Regions from separate parts of the Streptomyces litchfieldiae genome, predicted to be linked through region 1. Evidence: riboswitches for the same ligand, from Rfam matches in the RefSeq annotation. Region 1 holds a riboswitch; each other region holds the start of a gene.
What was found. A riboswitch is a leader RNA that binds a small molecule or an ion and turns the genes downstream of it on or off. The one in region 1 is predicted to bind cobalamin.

Region 1 (4,605 bases):
CCAGGAGGGCATCGACTCCGGTCAACTGCTCGCCGGGGCCAAGGACATGGGGGACATGCGGACCATCGTGAACAACGCCACGGTGGACGCGGTGCTGTCCGCGGCGCTGGCCGTGCTGGTCCTCATCGTGTTCGCCGACGCGCTGCGGGTCTGCGTCAAGGCGGCGCGCCACCCGGAGTCCGTGCGGCTGCGCGAGGCGCCGTACACCAAGTCCCGGCTCATCGCCCCGGCCGGGCTCGTCGCCACCAAGGAGGAGAAGGCCGAACTGGCCGCCGCGGGCCTCGGCCCGGGCGGCGGCATCCCGGAACAGGCGGACCGCCGGGCGCGGCAGGAGACATCGTGAGCCGCCTGATCGCCGCGCCGCGGCGGGCCGCCGCCTGGCTGCGCTGGTACGTCACCGAGCTCACGGGCGAGAACGCCTACGAGCGGCACGTCGAACGGCTCCGGCGAGCCGATCCGGCGGCCCCGGTGCCCAGCCGCCGCGAGTTCGAACGGCAGCGCGTCGACCGCCGCTACGGCGGTGATCCCCGGGAGGGCCCGCACCGCGGCTGCTGCTGACCGGTGACCGGCCGGGCCGTGCCCCTGCTCTGTGGGGGACGGCCCGGCCGTGTGTCCCCGTCGTCTCGCGCCAACCGGACGGGGGTCCTCCGGCGTGTTCCGGGTGTGACCACACGGAAACCAGCCACAGGACTCCCCCGGCGCCCGGCGGCCCCCGCCGCTTGCGTACCGTTTCCGGGGGACTCGGCCCCGCAGGGAAGCGACGGGGCCGGCGGGGAGGAGAACGGTGACTGAACAGGGCCAGGGCGCGACCGCGGAGACTCGGCGCCCGCCTGCCGCGCCCACGCCCCCCGGCGCGGACGGCCCGGCGCCCGGCGCCACGCCCGGCGGGCGAATACGCCTGCCGCGGTTCCCGCGCGGGTCCCGCCTCGACCCGTATCTGCTGGCCGTCGCCTTCTTCGCCGTCTACACGGCGATATCGGTGAGCCGCTATGTACGGCACGAGAACCGCTCCTGGGACCTCGGCATCTTCGAGCAGGTCGTGGCCTCCTACGCCCGCCTCGAAGCGCCGGTCTCGGACCTCAAGGGGCCCGACTTCCCCATCCTGGGCGATCACTTCAGCCCGGTCACCGCGCTGATCGCGCCGTTCTACCGGCTCTTCCCGACCCCGGTGACCCTGCTCGTCGTCCAGGCCGCGCTGTTCGCGCTGGCCGTCGTTCCCGTCACCCGCGCCGCCGCGCTGCTCCTCGGCCGCGGCCCCGGGGCGGCCATCGGCGCCGCCTACGGGCTGTCCTGGGGCGTGCAGCGCGCCGTCGACTTCGACTTCCACGAGATCTGCTTCGCGGTGCCGCTGATCGCGTTCGCGCTGGAGGCCGTGCTGCGGGAACGCTGGCTCGCCGCCCTCGGCCTCGCGCTGCCGCTGCTGCTGGTCAAGGAGGACCTGGGCGTCACCGCCGCCGCGATCGCCGCCGTGGTCGCCGTCCGGACCTGGCACAGCCGCCCCCGCGTCGCCTCGGCCGCGCTCGGCACCGCCGCGCTGTGCGTGGCGGTCTGCGCCCTGACGATCGCCGTGGTGATACCCGCCTTCAACACCGGGGGCGAGTACGACTACTGGACCAAGATCGGCGAGGGCGACGGCGGCGGGCCGGTGAGCCTGCTGCTGACCGGCGCGGAGGAGAAGTTCCGCACGCTGCTGTGGATCCTGGTGCCCACCACCGGGCTGCTGGCGCTTCGCTCGCCGCTGCTGATCGTCGCCCTGCCCACCCTGGCCTGGCGGTTCGTCTCCGCCGAGCCGCACTACTGGAGCACCGACTGGCACTACAGCGCCGTCCTGATGCCCATCGCGGCGCTCGCGCTCACCGACGCCGTCGCCCGCAGCCGCTCCTCCGTCCGGCCCCGGCTGCGCGCGTACGCCCGCCAACTGCCGACCGCCGTGCTGGCCGGGGCGCTCGGGCTGAGCACCGCGCTGCCCGCCGGCACCCTCACCGAGGCCGCGACCTACCGGCAGAGCCCGGTCGCCCAGGCCGGGGAACGTGTCCTGGCCGCCGTGCCGGACGACGCGACCGTCGCGGCCAACGTGCGGCCCATCGCCCATCTCACGCAGCGCTGCCGGGTGTTCTGGATCGGCGACACCGGCGACGTCGTTCCCGAGTACATCGCCTACTACGACCCGCAGCAGACGGAGGAGTCGCTGCTGGAGTACGCCCGGCAGCTCTATCCGGAGGTGCCCAACCCCGAGGTGGTTGCGGCGGAAGCGGGTTACTGGGTGCTGCGGCTCTGACCCCGACAACCGGGTGGGCGTTGTCAGACCCGGCACTCACACTGGGGCCATGGACATCATCATCAGGGACGCGCGGCCGGCCGAGCTGGACGAGGCCGGCGAGCTGACCGCCTCCGTCTATCTGGGCGACGGGCTGCTCGACTTCGGCGAGGACGACCCGTACCTGGAGCACCTGCGGGACGCCCGGCGGCGCGCGGAGCACGCCGAGGTGCTGGTCGCCGTCGACCCTCCCCCAGACTCCGTCTGGGAGGTGCCCCCAAGCGCTAACGAGGTGCTGGGCTGTGTCACGTTCGTGGGCGCGGGCGGGGAGTTCGCCGACATCGCGGCGGACGACGAGGCGGAGTTCCGGATGCTCGCCGTACGGCCGTCGGCCCGGGGCCGGGGCGCCGGCGAGGCGCTGGTGCTCGAGTGCCTGCGGCGGGCACGCCGGCTCGGCAAGCGGCGTGTCGTTCTTTCCAGTCAGTCGCAAATGCACACGGCGCACCGGCTGTACGAGCGGCTGGGGTTCGTTCGGGCGCCTGAGCGCGACTGGGAGCCGATCCCGGGCATGGCACTTCACGTGTTCGCACTCGACCTCTCCCTCAACGGAGAGCAGGAGCACAACATATAGGGGCTCTCCCTCAGCGCGGCACTAGATGTATGCTCATGCTCGCTGTCGCCGCGGGGAATCCGGTGCGAATCCGGAACTGTCCCGCAACGGTGTGCGATGGGCTGATTTATGCTGCCCATCGTCAGTCCGACCCCCTGCGGGCGGCATCGAACAAGTCCGGGCCTCGTGGAGTGGGCCGGCGGACGCCACGCGGTATGCCTTTGCCTTGCCACACGCATGCCCCGGTGCGCCCGTCGCCTCCCGCCCCCTTCCGGGGCCGTCGCGCATTCGAGGGAGAGCCACCGAGTGACCACCGCACCCGTCGCACCCGCGGAGCCGGTCACAGCCGCGCTGCCGCGCACGCTGTCCGGCCTCACCGCCGATCTGCCCGCCGCCGACCCCGACCGGGTCGCCACCGCCGTGCTGCGCGGACGCCACCCCGCGTCCGACGAGGCCGAGACCCGCGCGCTGGCCATCGAGGCGGCGGCCGGGCTCATCGCCGAGGACCCCGCCTACTCCCGGCTCGCGGCCCGGCTGTTGACGCTGGCGATCCGGGACGAGGCCGCCGCGCAGGGCGCCGTGTCGTTCTCCGCCTCGGTCGCCATCGGCCACCGCGAGGGCCTGATCTCGGACACCACCGCGGCGTTCGTCCGGCGCCACGCGGCGGAGTTGGACGCCCTGGTGGAACGGGCGGTCGCCGACGGCGCCGACGACCGTTTCGAGTACTTCGGGCTGCGCACCGTCGAGTCCCGGTACGTGCTGCGCCACCCCACCACCCGCAAGGTCATCGAGACCCCCCAGCACTTCCTCCTGCGCGTCGCCTGCGGCCTGGCGGACGGCGACTCCCCGCGGGCCCTGGCCGAGGTCGCCGAGCTGTACCGGCTGACCAGCTCGCTGGCCTATCTGCCGTCCTCCCCCACCCTGTTCAACTCCGGCACCCGGCACCCGCAGATGTCCGCCTGCTATCTGCTGGACTCCCCCCGGGACGAGCTGGACTCCATCTACGAGCGGTACCACCAGATCGCCCGGCTCTCCAAGCACGCCGGCGGCATCGGCCTGTCCTACTCGCGGATCCGCGCCCGCGGTTCGCTGATCCGCGGCACCAACGGCAAGTCCAACGGCATCGTGCCGTTCCTGCGCACCCTGGACTCCTCGGTGGCCGCGGTGAACCAGGGCGGCCGGCGCAAGGGCGCCGCCTGCGTCTATCTGGAGACCTGGCACGCGGACATCGAGGAGTTCCTCGAACTGCGGGACAACACCGGCGAGGAGGCCCGCCGCACCCACAACCTGAACCTCGCGCACTGGATCCCCGACGAGTTCATGCGGCGGGTCGAGGCGGACGCCGACTGGTCGCTGTTCTCCCCCGCCGACGTGCCCGAGCTGGTGGACCTGTGGGGCGACGACTTCGACGCGGCCTACCGCCGCGCGGAGGCCGCCGGCCTCGCCCGGCGGACGGTGCCCGCCCGGCAGTTGTACGCCCGCATGATGCGCACGCTGGCGCAGACGGGCAACGGCTGGATGACGTTCAAGGACACCGCCAACCGCACCGCCAACCAGACCGCCCGGCCCGGCGCGATCATCCACTCCTCCAACCTGTGCACCGAGATCCTGGAGGTCACCAGCGACGGCGAGACCGCCGTGTGCAACCTCGGCTCGGTCAACCTCGCGGCCCACCTCGGCGGTGACGGCTCGATGGACTGGGAGCGCCTGGACGCCACGGTCCGCACCGCCGTGCGGT
Region 2 (4,605 bases), 640 kb from region 1:
GTTCGGCGAAGTACTGGACCATGTCGTTGCGTTCCGGCTCGCCGTGGACCAGGACGTCGAGACCGGCCTCCTCCTGGAAGGCGATGACCTCGCGGATCTCGGCCTCGATGCGCTCCTCGTAGGCGGCGGTGTCGATGTGTCCGGCGCGCAACCCGGCGCGGGCGGAGCGCAGGGCCGCGGTCTGGGGGAAGGAGCCGATGGTGGTCGTCGGCAGCGGCGGCAGGCCGAGGTGGGCACGCTGGGCCGCGGCGCGTTCGGGGTAGGCGTGCGCGCGGCGGGCGTCCGCTTCGGTCGTGGCGGCGGCGCGGGCGCGCACCGCGGGGTCGCGGGTGATGGGCGATCCGGCGCGGGAGGCGAGGTCGGCGCGGTTGGCGGCGAGTTCGCCGGCGATGGCTTCGGTGCCGTGGGTCAGTCCCTTGGCGAGGGTGGCGAGTTCGGCGGTCTTCTGGCGGGCGAAGGCGAGCCAGCGCCGGATCGCCGGGTCGATGCCGCGCTCGGCGGCGGTGTCCAGCGGCACGTGCAGCAGGGAGCAGGAGGCGGCCACGTCCACGCGGCCGGCCAGGCCGAGCAGGGTGCCCAGGGTGGTCAGCGACTTCTCCAGGTCGTTGATCCATACGTTGCGGCCGTCCACGACGCCGGCGACGAGCCGCTTGCCGGGCAGACCGCCCGCGGCGGCGAGGTCGCCGAGGTTGGCGGCGGCCGGGCCGGTGAAGTCCAGCGCGAGTCCCTCGACGGGGGACTGGGCCAGAACCGGCAGTGCCGCGCCCAGCCGGTCGAAGTAGGAGGCGACCAGCAGCTTCGGCCGGTCCGCGAGGCCGCCGAGCGCCCGGTAGGCGCGCTGGGCGGCGGCGAGTTCGGCCGGCGTGCGGTCCTGTACCAGCGCGGGCTCGTCGAGCTGGACCCACGCGGCTCCGGCGGCGCGCAGCGCGGCCAGGATCTCGGCGTAGGCGGGCAGCAGCCGGTCCAGCAGGGCCAGTGGCTCGAAGTCGGGGGCCACCCCGGGGGCGGGCTTGGCCAGCAGCAGGTAGGTGACCGGGCCGACCAGCACCGGGCGGGCGGTCAGGCCGAGCGCCCGCGCCTCGGCGAACTCGGCGAGTTGCTTGGCCGGGTCGACCCGGAAGACGGTGGCGGGGCCCAGTTCGGGGACGAGGTAGTGGTAGTTGGTGTCGAACCACTTGGTCATCTCCAGCGGCGGCGCGTCCTGCGTGCCGCGCGCCATGGCGAAGTAGCCGTCCAGGGCGTCCGCCGCCACGGCCGCTCGGTGCCGGTCGGGGACCACGCCGAGCAGCACGCTGGCGTCGAGCACGTGGTCGTAGAGCGAGAAGTCGCCGGTGGGGACCTCGTGGATGCCGTCGGCGGCGAGCTGCCGCCAGTTGGCCCGGCGCAGCTCGGCGGCCGCGGTCCGGAGGGCGTCGGCGGTGACGCGGCCGGCCCAGTAGCCCTCGATGGCCTTCTTCAGCTCCCGGCCCCCGCCCTGGCGGGGGTAGCCGTACACGGTGGCACGGACAGGGCTGGTGGTGGACATGGGACTCTCTCCTTCGCGAGTGCGCGTCCTCGTCCGGAAGAACGCTCCCGGGCGCGCGAAGGGAGGGGAACGCCGGGAGCGCGCGCTGCCGCGCATGCGCCGCCCGTGCTTCCTCCGACCCGCCCACGAGGTCGTCCGGAACTCCGCACGCCGGTGGCGAGCGGGCAGCGGCAGGTCTTCGGACTTACGGGCACGTCCACCGGAGTGGACACCTACTGGCCGTCGCTTCCCGGGCCCCTGCGGGCCCAGTGCGTGATGACGGCGGTCGTTCCCGTTCACCGCTGCGGGGCAGTCCCGGATTCTCACCGGGTTCCCTCTTACGACGCGCCTGCCTGGCGGGCAGGGCGAACCGGCTGCGCTCACGATCCTAGGGCTTTCCGGCCCGGCGCGGCAGGGCGTTCACCTGCCGGACGGCGACGGAACCCCCCCTTCCGGATCGCCGTTGGCACGCACGGCTGCCCAGGGCCGAGGTCAGGCCATCACCGTGACAGGTCGCATGGCCCGGTGGCACGCGCCCCGCGTCCGGATCGGGCGGAAGACCGGCCGGTCACCGGCGCAACGCGTCCTTCAGGCCCGGCACATCCGCGGCCGCCGGCTCCGGCCGGGGCGGCGGACAACGCCGTGCCGGGGACGGGATCCGCCTCCCGGAGGCCGGGTGCCCCCGCCCGGCCTCCCCACGGCCACGACGGCACCGAACGGCGATCTTCCTGGGCGCCCGGCTCGCCGCTGCGGCCAGCCGAACTCACAGCCGGCCGGTACCGCGCACCCATGGGGCACCACCGCGATCTCCGGTGCTGCCCCACACGTCGCTCACAGCCGCGACAGCGCGTCCTGAAGGATGTCCAGCCCCTCGTTCAGGAGGTCCTCGCCGATCACCAGCGGGGGCAGGAACCGCAGCACGTTGCCATAGGTGCCGGTGGTGAGAACGATCAGGCCCGCGCGGTGGCAGGCCCCGGCCAGGGTGGCCGTCGCGGCCGGATCGGGATCCTTGGTGCCCGGCTTGACCAGCTCCAGCGCGAGCATCGCGCCGCGCCCGCGCACGTCGCCGATCACCGGGTGCTTCTCGGCCATGGTCAGCAGCCGGGGCTTGATGATCTCCTCGATGCGGCGGGCCTTCGCCGGCAGATCGAGCTCGCGCATGGTCTCGATCGCGCCGAGCGCAGCCTCGCACGCCACGGGGTTGCCGCCGTAGGTACCGCCGAGCCCGCCCACGTGCGCGGCGTCCATGATCTCGGTGCGCCCGGTGACGGCGGCCAGCGGGAGGCCGCCCGCGATGCCCTTGGCGGTGGTGATCAGGTCGGGCACGATGCCCTCGTCCTCGCAGGCGAACCACTGGCCGGTGCGGCAGAACCCGGACTGGATCTCGTCGGCGACCAGCACGATGCCGTTCTCCTTTGCGAACGCGGCCAGCGTGGGCAGGAAGCCGCGCGCGGGCACGATGAACCCGCCCTCGCCGAGGACCGGTTCGATCACGATGGCGGCCGTGTTGGCCGCGCCGACCTGCTTGCCGATCTGGTCGATGACCTGTGCCGCGGCCTCCTCGGCGCAGTTCTCCGGGCCGGTGGGCCAGCGGTAGGGGTAGGCCATCGGCATCCGGTAGATCTCGGGTGCGAACGGTCCGAAGCCGTGCTTGTACGGCATGCTCTTGGAGGTCAGCGCCATCGTGAGGTTGGTGCGGCCGTGGTAGCCGTGGTCGAAGACGACGATCGCCTGGCGGCCGGTGTGGTAGCGGGCGATCTTGACGGCGTTCTCCACCGCCTCGGCGCCGGAGTTGAGCAGGATCGACTTCTTGGCGTGGTCGCCGGGGGTCAGCCGCGCCAGCTCCTCGCAGACGGCCACATAGCTCTCGTACGGCGTGACCATCGCGCAGGTGTGGGTGAACCGCGCCAGTTGCGCGGACGCCCGGCGCACCACCGCCTCCGCGCTGTTGCCCACGCCGGTGACGGCGATGCCGGACCCGAAGTCGATCAGGCTGTTGCCGTCCACGTCCTCGACGACCCCGCCGCCGGCCCGCGCCGCGAAGACGGGCATCACGGTGCCGACCCCGTCGGCGACGGCGGCCCGCTTGCGGGCCATCAGCTCCCGCGAGCGCGGGCCCGGGATATCGGTGACGAGCCGGCGGCGCTGGGGGAGGGTGGGGCCGCCGGACTGTTCGGTCATGGCGCTCATGCGTGCACTCCTCGTCGCGAAGGGGCTGCTTCCGCTCACTCCTGGCCAGGCTAGGCGTGCGCGGGGCCTCCCGGCATGCGCCGCGACGGAGTGGTCGCCGACCGCCGTTGTCCGTCCTGGAGCGTGTCCGGGCTGGGCGGTCAGGACTCCGCGCGGTGGCGGCGGTGGTGGCGGGCGACCCGGGCGCGGTTGCCGCAGGAGGGCTTGCACCACTCCTGGCGCGGGTGGTCCTTCATGAAGTACCGCACGCAGCGCGGGCCCTGGCAGGCGCGCAGCCGCGCGCGGTCGGGTCCGGCCAGGAACGCGATCGCGTCGTGGGCCAGCGCGGCGGTGAGCCGGTCGGCCGCCGGAGGGCCGGGCGGCCAGGCGGCACCGGCCGTGGGGGCCGCGGCACCGGGCGGCCAGTGCAGGGCCGGCGCGGCGGGAACGAGGGCGGCGGCCGCGTTGAGCCGGGCCACGGCCTCCGGCTCCGGCAGCAGCCGGTGGGCGTCCGCCCGGCTCGGCGGCCCCGGCCGCACCGCGCGGGCGAACAGGGCGCGCACCGCCTCCCGCAGCGCGCGCACGGCCGAAAGGGCGGCCCCGTCCGCGATGAACTCCCGGGCGTCCAGGGCGTGTCGCAGCGCGCCGGCGTGCTCGGTGACCCAGGCGGTGAGCCCGTCGGGGGTGCGCAGATCGTCGGCCACGCCGCCGTGTCCGTCGTGCCGGATGGTGACGGCGAGCGCCAGGGCCAGGCGGGAGCCGGGCTCTTCGGGATCGGTCGGAGGTGGCGAGGGAGACATGGGCTAATGGTAGCATCCTGCTCAACCATTAGTCGCCCTTTCCCGGCGACAGCGTGACCGAGAGGAGGGCGGGGATGCCGGAACTGCGCCAACTGCTGCGCGAGCTTGATGTCTTCGCCGGAGACCTGCCGA
Region 3 (4,605 bases), on a different contig from region 1:
CAGTCGGGCCGCCTTGAACACCTCCGCGTTGGCGTCCGGGGCGGTCGAGCCGCGCCCCACGAGCAGCCCCGTGGTGCCCGGCCGCGCGTCCGGGGGCGCCACCTCGTCGACGCGCCGCTCCAGCACCGCCAGCAGATCCGGGTGCGGGCCCAGCGGCTGGCCGTGGGAGCAGAACGCGACGGCGAGGCCGGCCTCGGCCGCCGCCCGCACCCGCCGTTCGACGACCTCCCACGGGGCGTGCAGGTCGGAGCGGCTGATCGTGGCGTGATCGTGCCCGAACGGCGCGCCGAGCCCGGAGGCGAGCACCCGGGGGCCGGGGCGCAGCAGATCGGTGATCCGCGCCAGGTACTGGTCCAGCCCGACGACGGCGAGCCGGCCGCGCGGGCGGCGGCGAACGGCGCGCCCGCCTCGGCGGCCGGGTGGCCGGGCAGCGGAACGCCGAGCTGGCGGGCGGCCTCGACGAGCCCGGGCTCCCCGGTCCTGGCGTGCACGGTCGCCAGCTCGGCGACTCGTCATGGCGCTCCCGGCGGGATGAAGGGGAGGCCGCCGGGAGCGCCCTCCTCGATGAGCCGCAGCAGGGCGGCGGTGTCCGCGTGTTCCTCGATGAGGTCGCCCAGCTTGTCGAGCTGCGCCTCGCGCAGCGCGCCGAACGCCGTGCCGGGCGCCGGCGTGAAGTCCCGGCCGGCGTCCGCCGCGATGCGGGCCAGGAACGCCCGGCGGAACGCGTCGCTCTCCAGCGAGCCGTGCCAGTGGGTGCCCCAGACGGACCCGACGCGGCAGCCGTCGAGGAACGGCTCGCCGCCGGTCACCTCGGCGACGCCGTGGTGGATCTCGTAGCCCGCCACGGGCGCGCCCAGGGCCGAACCGGCTGGGCGCGCCAGGGCCTTCTCGGCGGCGAACCGCACCCGCACCGGCAGCAGGCCGAGCCCGGCGACGGTGCCGGCCCGGGACTCCACGTGGTCCTCGATCACTTCGCCCAGGATCTGGAACCCGCCGCAGATCCCCAGCACCGGCCGTCCCTCGGCGGCCCGCCCCAACAGTGCGTCGGCCAGGCCGCGTTCGCGCAGCCAGGCCAGCGCCCGCACCGTGCCGCGGGTGCCCGGCAGCACCGTCAGATCGGCGTCGGCCGCCTCCTCGGGCCGGTCGGTGAAGCGCACGGCGACGCCCGGCTCGGCGGCCAGCGCGTCCACGTCCGTGAAGTTCGACATCAGCGGCAGCGCCACCACGGCGACCCGCAGCACGTCGCGGCCGTGCGGCGGGGCGGTCTCCGTCTCCCGGAGGGTGCCGCGCAGCGACAGCCGCAGCCCGTCCTCCTCGTCGATGCCGAGGCCGTGCCGGTGCGGGAGGACGCCGAGCACCGGGCGGCCGGTGAGGCCGCGCAGCATGTCCAGGCCCGGGGTCAGCAGCGCCGGGTCGCCGCGGAACTTGTTCACCAGATACCCGGCGACCAGCCGCTGGTCGGCCGCCGACAGCAGCGCCGTGGTGCCGAAGAAAGAGGCGAACGCGCCGCCGCGGTCGATGTCGCCGACGATCACCACGGGCAGGCCGGCGGCGCGGGCCAGCCCCATGTTGACGATGTCGCCGTGCCGGAGGTTGATCTCGGCCGGGCTGCCCGCCCCCTCGCAGATCACCGCGTCGTAGCGGGCGCGCAGTTCGGCGAGGCAGTCGGTCACGGTGCCCAGCAGCCGCCGTTGCCGCTCCTCGTGGTAGCCCCGGGCGCTCACCTCGCCCACGGCCCGGCCCAGCAGCACCACCTGCGAGCCGCGGTCGCCGCCGGGCTTGAGCAGCACCGGGTTCATCAGGGCGGTCGGCTCGGTGCGGGCGGCGGCGGCCTGCATCGCCTGGGCCCGGCCGATCTCGGCGCCCTCGCGGGTGACGAACGAGTTCAGCGACATGTTCTGCGCCTTGAACGGCGCGACCCGCACGCCCTTGCGGGCCAGCCAGCGGCAGATCCCGGCCGTGACCACGCTCTTGCCCGCGTCGGAGGTGGTGCCCGCCACCAGCAGCGCCCCGCCGGTCACCGCCGTCCCTCCCCGGTCACCGCCGTCCCTCCCCGGTCACGCGTTCCCCGGTCAGGCGCTCCCCGGCGGCGCGCGCCGCGCAGCACACGACGAGCGCGAGCGCCCCCACGCGGCGGGACAGCGCCACGGCCCGTTCGATGTCGGCCACCTCGACGGGCCTTCCCCCGGCGTTGAGCACCGGGCGGTGCTCCACCCGCCCGCCGTAGGACAGCGTCCCGCCCAGCCGCACCCCGAGCGCCCCGGCGAACGCGGCCTCCACCGGGCCGGCGTTGGGGCTGGGGTGGCGGTGCCCGTCGGCGCGCCAGGCGCGCAGCGCGCCGCGCGGATCGGGGCCCGCGGCGGCGGCCAGCGCGGCGGTGAGCCGGGCCCCGGGCCAGCCCGCCAGATCGTCCAGCCGGGCCGAGGCCCAGCCGAAGTTCCGGTGCCGCGGCGAGCGGTGGCCGACCATCGCGTCCAGCGTGTTGACCGCCCGGAACGCGGCCAGCCCCGGCACCCCGGCCGCGGCGCCCCACACCAGGGCGCCGACGACCGCGTCGGAGGTGTTCTCGGCGACCGACTCCACGACGGCGCGGGCCAGCGCCCGTTCGTCCAGCGCGGCCGGGTCGCGCCCGCACAGCCGGGGCAGCAGCTCCCGGGCCCGGTCCGTGTCGCCGGCCGCCAGGGCGGCGCCGACGGCCCGCGCCTCGCGCGCCAGGCCGGTGCCGCCGAGCACCGCCCAGGCGGTCGCGGCGGTCAGCGCGGGGGCGCCGGCCCGGCCGGCGCGGCGGGCGAGCAGCGCGGCGAGGGCCGCCGTGCCGCCCGCGCACAGCGCGGTGTACAGGGCGCCGGCGGCGCGGTGGTCGCGCCACAGGCGCCGTTCGAGGGCGGAGGCGGCGCGGCCGAAGCCGGCCACGGGGTGGCCCCGGCGGGGGTCGCCGGTGAGCAGGTCGCCGAGGTAGCCCAGGGCCATGCCGTACGCCGTCGCGTGGGGTACGCGCATGACCTCAGCCGCCCGTCGTCACACCTCGCGGGGGTGCGGGCAGGGCAGGGGTGGGCGGGGAAGCGCCAGTCATAACGGGGTGTCCTCACTCAGGGTCCGCGCCCTGGTTCGACGTGACCGGCGGTGAGAGTCTCCTGGCTCCCGGATCGACGCTTCCCCCGGCCTTCCAGCTCCGGGATTCGGTGGGGCCGTGACGCACGGTGGGGGAGGGCTCCCCGGTGACAGTGGCGGGACCGCGCCGGATTCGCACCGGCTTCCTCTCCTGCCGCCGTTTGGCACCGAAGAGTCCACCATGTGCCGCGGAACGCCGTCAACCTCGCCTTCCCGGGAGGACGTTCCCCCGGCTCAGGTGGCGACGATGAAGATGCCGTAGCCGACCGCCGCCGCGCACAGCGCGAACGACAGGTATCCGGCCGGCCGCGTCCGCGAGGTGGCGGAGCCGGTCCGGATGCCGACGGAGAAGAGGCCGACCAGCGCCACGGTCAGCAGCACGGAGACGAGAACGACCTGGCCGAGGACGGCCCATTCGATGTGCACGGATGACCCCGGACTTCAGGAGAGGGCGGAGGAGGCGGACGGGGAGGGCGACGGCGCCGCGGCGGGAGCCGGAACGGTCACCGGGGCGGGCCCGGCGGGTGCGTCGATGTCACCTTCGCGGTCACTGTCGTTCACCTCGGTGTCGTTCACATTGGAGTGGTCGACCGGCTTGCGGCGGGCCAGCAGCCAGATGCCGACGCTGGCGACGACCAGCAGCGCGGCGACAAGGGCCACGCCCCAGTCGCCCCGCTCGGCGAGCAGCGCGCCCAGGGCGCCGATGGTCCCGGCGGCCGGCAGCGTCATGCCCCAGGCCGCGACCATGCGCGTCGCGGTGGACCAGCGCACCACGCCGCCCTTGCGGCCCAGGCCGCTGCCCATCACGGAGCCGGAGCAGACCTGGGTGGTGGACAGCGCGAAGCCCATGTGGGACGAGGCGAGGATCGTGGTCGCGGCGCTCGTCTGGGCGGCGAACCCCTGCGGCGGCTCGATGTCGGTCAGGCCCCGGCCCATGGTGCGGATGATGCGCCAGCCGCCCAGGTAGGTGCCCAGTGCGATGGCGGCCCCGGCCGAGGTGATGACCCACAGCGGCGGGTCGGCGCCGGGCGCCAGCGAACCGCCCGCGATCAGGGCCAGCGTCATCACGCCCATCGTCTTCTGGGCGTCGTTGGTGCCGTGCGCAAGGGAGACCAGCGCGGCCGAGGCGATCTGCCCGGTCCGGTACCCCCGGGCGCTGTAGCGCTCGTCGGCACCGCGCGTGAGCCGGTAGGTGAGCCGGGTGGCCAGCAGCGCGGCGGTCCCCGCGACCAGCGGCGCGGCGATGGCGGGGATGACGACCTTGGCCACGACGGCGTCGCCGTTGACCGCGCCGGTGCCCACCGAGGCCACGGTCGCGCCGATCAGGCCGCCGAAGAGGGCGTGCGAGGAACTGGAGGGGAGGCCCGCGAGCCAGGTCAGCAGGTTCCAGAGGATGGCCCCGACGAGACCGGCGAAGATGACTTCGGGCGCGATGCCCGCCTCCTCGTCGATGATGCCGCCGGAGATGGTGCGCGCGACCTCGACCGAGAGGAA

Region 2: linked by a shared signal. The riboswitch ahead of metE (5-methyltetrahydropteroyltriglutamate--homocysteine S-methyltransferase) and the one ahead of RM590_RS03330 (ribonucleoside-diphosphate reductase subunit alpha) in region 1 are both predicted to bind cobalamin.
Region 3: linked by a shared signal. The riboswitch ahead of RM590_RS19875 (cobalamin biosynthesis protein) and the one ahead of RM590_RS03330 (ribonucleoside-diphosphate reductase subunit alpha) in region 1 are both predicted to bind cobalamin.

The regions. Positions count from the first base shown of each region.
Region 1 covers NZ_JAVREL010000001.1:705,173-709,777, forward strand. The annotation lists gene RM590_RS03310 (carbon starvation CstA family protein) at 1-343, shown strand, start outside; gene RM590_RS03315 (YbdD/YjiX family protein) at 340-558, shown strand; gene RM590_RS03320 (DUF2079 domain-containing protein) at 785-2,278, shown strand; gene RM590_RS03325 (GNAT family N-acetyltransferase) at 2,328-2,888, shown strand; cobalamin riboswitch at 2,912-3,043, shown strand; gene RM590_RS03330 (ribonucleoside-diphosphate reductase subunit alpha) at 3,105-4,605, shown strand, end outside.
Region 2 covers NZ_JAVREL010000001.1:65,909-70,513, reverse strand. The annotation lists gene metE (5-methyltetrahydropteroyltriglutamate--homocysteine S-methyltransferase) at 1-1,525, opposite strand, end outside; cobalamin riboswitch at 1,678-1,895, opposite strand; gene gabT (4-aminobutyrate--2-oxoglutarate transaminase) at 2,336-3,694, opposite strand; gene RM590_RS00290 (ABATE domain-containing protein) at 3,835-4,473, opposite strand; gene RM590_RS00285 (pyridoxine/pyridoxamine 5'-phosphate oxidase) at 4,548-4,605, shown strand, end outside.
Region 3 covers NZ_JAVREL010000011.1:203,854-208,458, forward strand. The annotation lists gene RM590_RS19865 (CbiX/SirB N-terminal domain-containing protein) at 1-516, opposite strand, end outside; gene RM590_RS19870 (cobyric acid synthase) at 513-2,021, opposite strand; gene RM590_RS19875 (cobalamin biosynthesis protein) at 2,038-3,000, opposite strand; cobalamin riboswitch at 3,129-3,259, opposite strand; gene RM590_RS19880 (hypothetical protein) at 3,346-3,537, opposite strand; gene RM590_RS19885 (inorganic phosphate transporter) at 3,553-4,605, opposite strand, start outside.